DNA from 2 places in the Paenibacillus sp. EKM10P genome. Region 2 is predicted to be linked to the other one. Evidence: riboswitches for the same ligand, from Rfam matches in the RefSeq annotation. Region 2 holds a riboswitch; the other holds the start of a gene.
The links. A riboswitch is a leader RNA that binds a small molecule or an ion and turns the genes downstream of it on or off. The one in region 2 is predicted to bind S-adenosylmethionine.

Region 1 (3,426 bases), on a different contig from region 2:
GAAGCCCCCATCGCTTGTGCAGCTTCAATGACACCCTTGTCCACTTCACGTAGTGACGTTTCGACAAGACGTGCGAAGAAAGGAGCAGCCCCGATAACCAATGGCGGAATGGTTCCCAGCACCCCGGTCGAGGTACCTACCAACGATCGTGTAAAAGGAATAAGTGCAACGATCAAAATGATAAATGGTACGGAACGCAAAATGTTCACGATGAAGGATAATACAATGTATATCACCTTCATCAAAGTCAACGAGGAGCGGCTCGCCAGAAACAACAATATACCGAGCGGCAATCCAATAACGAGGGTGAACAATGCAGATGCCCCGAGCATCTGAAGGGTTTCCAGAGTAGAATTCCCTAGCTCTTCCCAACTCACTTGCGAAAAATCAAGTTCGCTCATTGTCCGATCACCTCCACATCAAGTCCTTGCCCAGATACTTCGCGCAGCGTATTCTCTATATCTTCATGGTTTCCTTCAAAACGAACGATCAGCTGTCCATACGGTACGTTTTTAATCGTAGAGATGGTGCCCTGCAAGATCGCAAAATCAACACCCGTACTTCGAGCCGTACGCGACAGAATCGCATCATAAGTTTTACTGCCCAAGAAGGAGATACGTACTACCTGCGCCGATTCCCCGCTACCTGCTGCTGCAATCGCTGCTTGTAATTCCTCAGGATGTTCTGCCTCCCGCTGGATAAAATCCTTAGTTACCTGATGCTGTGGCTTCAAAAACACTTCCGCCACCGGACCTTGCTCCACGATATCGCCCTCATGAATGACGCCAACTCGATCACATATACTTTGAATCACATGCATCTCATGAGTAATCAATACGATGGTCAAATTAAAGCGCTGGTTAATATCCAACAGCAATTTCAGGATAGACCCTGTCGTCTGCGGATCAAGCGCAGACGTCGCTTCGTCACACAGCAGCACATGCGGATCACTAGCCAGTGCCCGTGCAATCCCTACCCGCTGCTTCTGTCCACCTGAGAGCTGTGACGGATATTTTCCACTGTGTTCTTTCAGTCCCACCAATTCCAGCAGCTCGCGAACTTTCTTGTCTAGCTCCTGCTTTGGGGTATTTACCAGCCGCAATGGAAATGCAATGTTGTCATACACTGTCGCCGAAGACAACAAATTAAAATGTTGAAAAATCATTCCGATTTTTCGGCGTTGCTTCTGTAACTGGGCTTGACTCACAGTCACAAGGTTAACCCCATCTACCCATACTTCGCCTGAAGTAGGGCGTTCCAATAAATTAATACAGCGGATCAACGTACTTTTGCCCGCCCCGGAATGACCAATCACCCCGAATATTTCTCCACGCTTTATAGAAAGGTTCAACCCGGACAACGCATTAACGCGTCGGTTACCTTTACCATAATGCTTGGTTAATTGCTTAATCTCTATCAACGTGCTGCGACCTCCTTCACTTCTTTCTTACCCTGTTAACCAGTTGTCATCTCTCGGGATTGTATAAAATCACTATTTATTTATACAAAAAAGAGCCCCTTTCACAGAATGAAAAGGGCCCCACCTTGCGAACCTTTTCTCATCTGCCAAAATCGCTATAACTCTAGCGGTTTTGTAGGAATTAGCACCATATGTTCCCTCCCGGTGCATTACACCGGGAAAGAACGGGTTGCCGGGCTTCATCGGGCCAGTCCCTCCACCTCTCTGGATAAGAAAAATATGTTAAACTCCAGCTTTAGCTGTCCGTTAAGTTTATATAAAAAAAATAATTCAAGCATTTTTCTGAAACTAGGTTTCAGTATAGATAGTTTACATTGCTTTGTCAAAGGATATTTTCTGTCATAATTATGGGCGCACTGCCCGGTTCTCCCATTGTTTCGCAGTATAAGAAAATGCGTTTGATAGCGACTGGCATACCATTTCCAAGCCCTGCTGCAAATCTTCCAGATGGTGATCAAGATCCTCCAGTTGGATTTTTCCATATAAAGCACGGTGACGTTGCCAGAGATCGTCCTGCATTTCCGTGTTCATATAATGTATTTCCGTATTTCGACGCTTACGCAAGCGATTGATGGCATCGTTGTATGTGTCCTTGATATCATTTAAATTATCAGTCAATACAGGATGCATTTTGAGATACTTGAGCTGTCTCAACACGGTAAAATACGAATAATGCGCCTTATACTGCCCTGTTTTTAAATCATACAAATCATTCATCCAATTACCAAGCTTATCCAAAATAGAGAATACCCGCACAAACCCATCCTTATAAAAGAAAACATACAAAGCATAATCGGATTTTTCCTCCTTGCTCATATCTTCAGCGTATCCGGCTTTCACTTTCATACGGAAAAAGGCGGCAGCATGATGGCTCTGCTCCAGTTCATCCAAAGACGACATCAGACCACGTGTTAAAATATCCGCCTTCCGAAAGTCATGGGTAGGATCACCACTGGCCTGGATTTGCCGTTCCAGCAAATGTAACATGTCTGACATGCTATTCATGGCATCCAGCAAGACGCCATGATTTTCACGTGGGGGCTCGCCCAACAGCTTGCGTATCATGCTTCACGCCTCCTTCATATCTGTAAAATCCGGCTGTTAGATGCTTGAATTGGCGTCAAGCGAAATAACTCGTCCACCGTTGATCTACAAGCTTAACTATATCCTCACGCGGTAGCACCTCATCAGGGTAGCCTGGCTTCATACGTGCATCCACTACAATCGGCAGCTTATAGTTCAGATGATGCAAACGTACTTCGCTGTCGGCGTACATATCTGTAGCGGGGTTAAAGCGTGTGAATACCGTCCACAGGAACGAGGCTTGGGAGCGAACAACTTCTTTGGCATCGTCCACGATAAAGACAAGCGGCCACTCTTGCTCACCCGCAGCTAATCGCTCCAATACACGCGCAGCGAGTTCAGGCTCCTGCTCAAAGGACGAGCCGGATATAACGAGGCAACCTCCGCAATAGGGTTCGATTTCACGAATTCCCGGCAGATCGCCGCCTTCATAAACGCGAGGCAATTCACGCACAGGTTCGCCTACCCCCATCAGAATCGCCTTGCTGCCGTGATTCAGCTTGCGGCCCGTGTAATCGAGTGTATCGTGAGACGTATGGTTAAAAATAAACAAATCTCTGGCTGGATTAAATCGCTCCAAAATGGTTTCTAGCAACAGGTTAAAGTCGGATAAATCGATCACCCGATCCGTCAGCATCAGGAATTTGGTCAACGACAATTGACCTTGACCCAGAATGGTAAAGCCGGATACCAGCGCTTCACGGGAGTAGCTTTCACGTACGACTGCCGCTGCCAGCGCGTGTACACCTGTTTCTGCATATGCCCATAACGACTTGACAGAAGGCATCACAAGCGGATAGGCGGGCGACAACAGACGTTGCAAAAATTCGCCGAGATAGTAGTCTTCCTGCCGTGGCTTACCT
Region 2 (3,426 bases):
CACCGCTTGAATATCAGTAATCATCATTAACGGATTGGTAGGCGTTTCTATGAATACGGCTTTGGTATTCGGTCGACATGACTGTTGGAGTGCTTCGAGATCGTTTGTATCCACATAAGTTGCGGTCACACCAAATTTGGATAAAATACGCTCTAGCAAACGATAGGTCCCGCCATAAAGATCCAGCGATACAATGAGGTGGTCTCCCTGTCCAAACAAAGCAAATACCGTTTGCAGCGCTGCCATACCTGAGCTGCAAGCAAAGCCTGCATCACCAGATTCAAGTGCAGCAGCAGCCTCTTCCAGTACCTTTCGCGTGGGATTAATCGTCCGAATGTAATCAAACCCTGTGCTTTGACCCAGACGGGGATGGCGGAACGCCGTAGATTGGTAAATCGGGTAATTAACAGCCCCGGTTACTGGCTCCTCTACTGAACCGATTTGTGCCAATCTGCTTTCGATTCTCCACTGCTTATCACTCATATGAATCCTCCTGTTCACTTCCATAGTAGGTGCTATAACATATGCTGCAAAAATGGATGTCCAAGACTATACTGCTGCGCTACTGCAAGGTGGTACTGTATAAGGGTAAACTACAAGCCCATTTTTAAATCTGAGGTCCGATATCATAAGGTGTTTCTTGGTATACATAATAGTTAAGCCAATTTGAAAATAATAAATTGGCATGAGCCCGCCAGATCGAGGGCGGTATGCGTCCAGGATCATCATTAGGATAATAATTTTTGGGGACGTCAATATCCAGTCCTTTGGCTATATCGCGATCGTATTCCCATTTTAGCGAAAGTGGGTCATATTCAGAATGCCCTGTTACAAAAATTTGTTTACCATCAAGCGTGGCTACCAGGTACACTCCAGCTTCCTCGGATTCGGATAAAACTTCTAATTCGGCAATATGGTCAATATCTTCCCGCCGAACCTCGGTATGCCGAGAGTGGGGAGCATAAAACAGTTCATCAAAACCGCGTAGCAGTTTCACTTTAGGTTTAATAACGGTGTGTGGGAATACCCCAAAGCATTTGGTGTCGAGCCCGTATTTCGGAACATTGAAATGATGGTATAAGCCTGCCTGTGAGGCCCAACAGATATGCATGGTCGAAGTAACATTTGTTTTCGTCCACTCAAAGATTTGCCGGATCTCCTGCCAGTAGGTCACATCCTCAAACTCAAGTTGTTCTACGGGGGCTCCTGTAATAATCATGCCGTCAAAACGACTGTTCTTGATCTCATCAAACGTTTTATAAAACATGTTCAAATATTCTTGCGATGTATTTTTAGATACATGTGACTTCATATGCACCAACGTGACATCCACTTGTAACGGCGTATTGCCGACCAGACGCAACAGTTGGGTTTCCGTTGTTTCCTTCGTAGGCATCAAATTCAAAATGGCGATGCGCAACGGACGAATATCCTGATGATAAGCCAGGCTTTCGTCCATTACGAAAATATTTTCGCCCTCCAGTACTTCCTTAGCAGGCAGTGTATCTGGAATTTTAATCGGCATGTAAACTCACTCCTTGATCGGTAAGTTGTGCGAAAATCGTCTGGTAGAGATGCCGGGCATATAATAAAAAGACCTTTCTCGGTTAGAGAAAGGTCATATTTGTATCCATATGCGCCTCTCTCATCTGTCAGGGCTACGCTTCTTTGTACAAAGCGCGAGTCCTGCAAGAATTAGCACCGTGCGATAAAAATCGCCGGTTGCCGGGTATCATCGGGCTAGTCCCTCCACCTGCTCTTGATAAGATTTCGCTATATTCATTTTGGGTTCACAAAGTTCTTGTTGTTCACTTTAATGCATCGGCTAGGCTTCGTCAAGATGGACTTGTAAATTTGTGCCCTGCATTCACATTTTGTCTACCTTTTCCATAGGTTAAATCATATCCCCCCTTTCGCAGAAGCTCATATGACTGCTGTTGATTTAGCCCATGATTTTGCCCTTGAAAGGCCGTAGGCCGAGCGTTATACTATACAAGTGCTAATAGGCAAAAATACGGTGCAACAGTGTAGATTAGAGTGTTTTCTTCGATACTGTGGCAACCTAAAAAAGAACATTTGTGAGGTGAATCCGGAATGGAAGGCGACCCGAGTCCGAATAGGCGGCGATCCCTGAACAACAGCATAGGAATGACTTCAGCTTGCCGAAAGACGGGACGCCAGGCTCCGCATGCTCCAAAAGCCTTCTGCTTTTGATGGTATGCACGCTTACCCGCACCGGCTAACTGGCTAACTGAGTCCATTCCTTATGCTTAAGGTAAACGTATTTCCGTTACGACGGAGCATAAGGAGTGACATATATGAAAATCCGTTTGGTTAACAACGGGGTTTTTACCCCTGTCGAAGAAATTGAAATGGCGCTCACTGCACCGGCAGAAGGCTTTTATTGGATTGATGCCGATGTCGAGGATCTGACAGTGCTTCAGCCCTTATTTTCTATGCATGATCTTGCAGTAGAAGACTGTTTGAGTGAAGAAGAACAGCGTCCAAAGATTGAAATTTATGAAAGCCATTATTTTATCGTTGTAAATAGTATTCGTTTTGATGATGAAGAAATATTTTTGCGTGCTTTGAACATTTTTCTCGGCCGCCATTTTATCATTACGGTGACCAAGCAGAAAATCAATGAGCTTCGTACTCTCAAGCCTATGCTGTGGGAGCAGGAAGTTAGCCAGCCTGACCGTTTTATGTATCTGTTGGTCGATTTGATCGTTGATAACTATTTTCTGGTTGGTGACCGGATTGAAGTTCGTATTGAAAAGCTGGAAGAAGACATTCTAATGCATACGAAAAAGTCGCACTTGAACGAAATCATCGGATTGCGCAGTGAGATTCTATGGCTAAAAAAAGTGCTCGGCCCGCAAAAGGAAGTCATCAATACCCTGAACAAACGGGATTTGCGGCTTATCGACGATCAACTACAAAAATATTTTAGCGACATTTATGAAAATGCTGTGAAAATTTCGGAGACTTTCGAAACTTATCGCGACTTGATGGGGAACCTTAGAGAAGCTTATCAGTCAAGTATCGCCAACCGTGCTAATGAAATCATGCGTGTGTTTACCGCCATTACAACCGTATTTATGCCGTTGACGGTCATTACCGGAATATATGGGATGAACTTTGATAATATGCCTGAGCTTCATACACGTTATGGTTATTTTGTCGTCATTGGGATTATGGTGGCACTAGGTGTCAGTATGTTCTGTATTTTCCGCAAGAAGGATTGGGTTTGAATTATTTGGTTTTCAAGCTTGGTCATCAAAAGCAGCAGCCGAGTCCTATGAGGAACTCGCTGCTGCTTTTTTATGCTGCACCTTATTTGTACTTTAGGACACTTTCAATCGTCTCTATATTATCCAACATGTCGGTCAGGTACCTCCTGATGGCGGAACCGTATACGAATCA

Region 1: linked by a shared signal. The riboswitch ahead of HFE01_RS19170 (methionine ABC transporter ATP-binding protein) and the one ahead of metA (homoserine O-acetyltransferase MetA) in region 2 are both predicted to bind S-adenosylmethionine.

Annotation. Positions count from the first base shown of each region.
Region 1 covers NZ_JAALET010000009.1:94,943-98,368, reverse strand. The annotation lists gene HFE01_RS19175 (methionine ABC transporter permease) at 1-401, opposite strand, end outside; gene HFE01_RS19170 (methionine ABC transporter ATP-binding protein) at 398-1,420, opposite strand; SAM riboswitch class I at 1,557-1,695, opposite strand; gene HFE01_RS19165 (Cthe_2314 family HEPN domain-containing protein) at 1,826-2,545, opposite strand; gene HFE01_RS19160 (UbiD family decarboxylase) at 2,601-3,426, opposite strand, start outside.
Region 2 covers NZ_JAALET010000001.1:647,228-650,653, reverse strand. The annotation lists gene HFE01_RS02925 (PLP-dependent transferase) at 1-483, opposite strand, end outside; gene metA (homoserine O-acetyltransferase MetA) at 608-1,525, opposite strand; SAM riboswitch class I at 1,643-1,769, opposite strand; gene corA (magnesium/cobalt transporter CorA) at 2,319-3,254, shown strand; gene HFE01_RS02910 (HRDC domain-containing protein) at 3,374-3,426, opposite strand, start outside.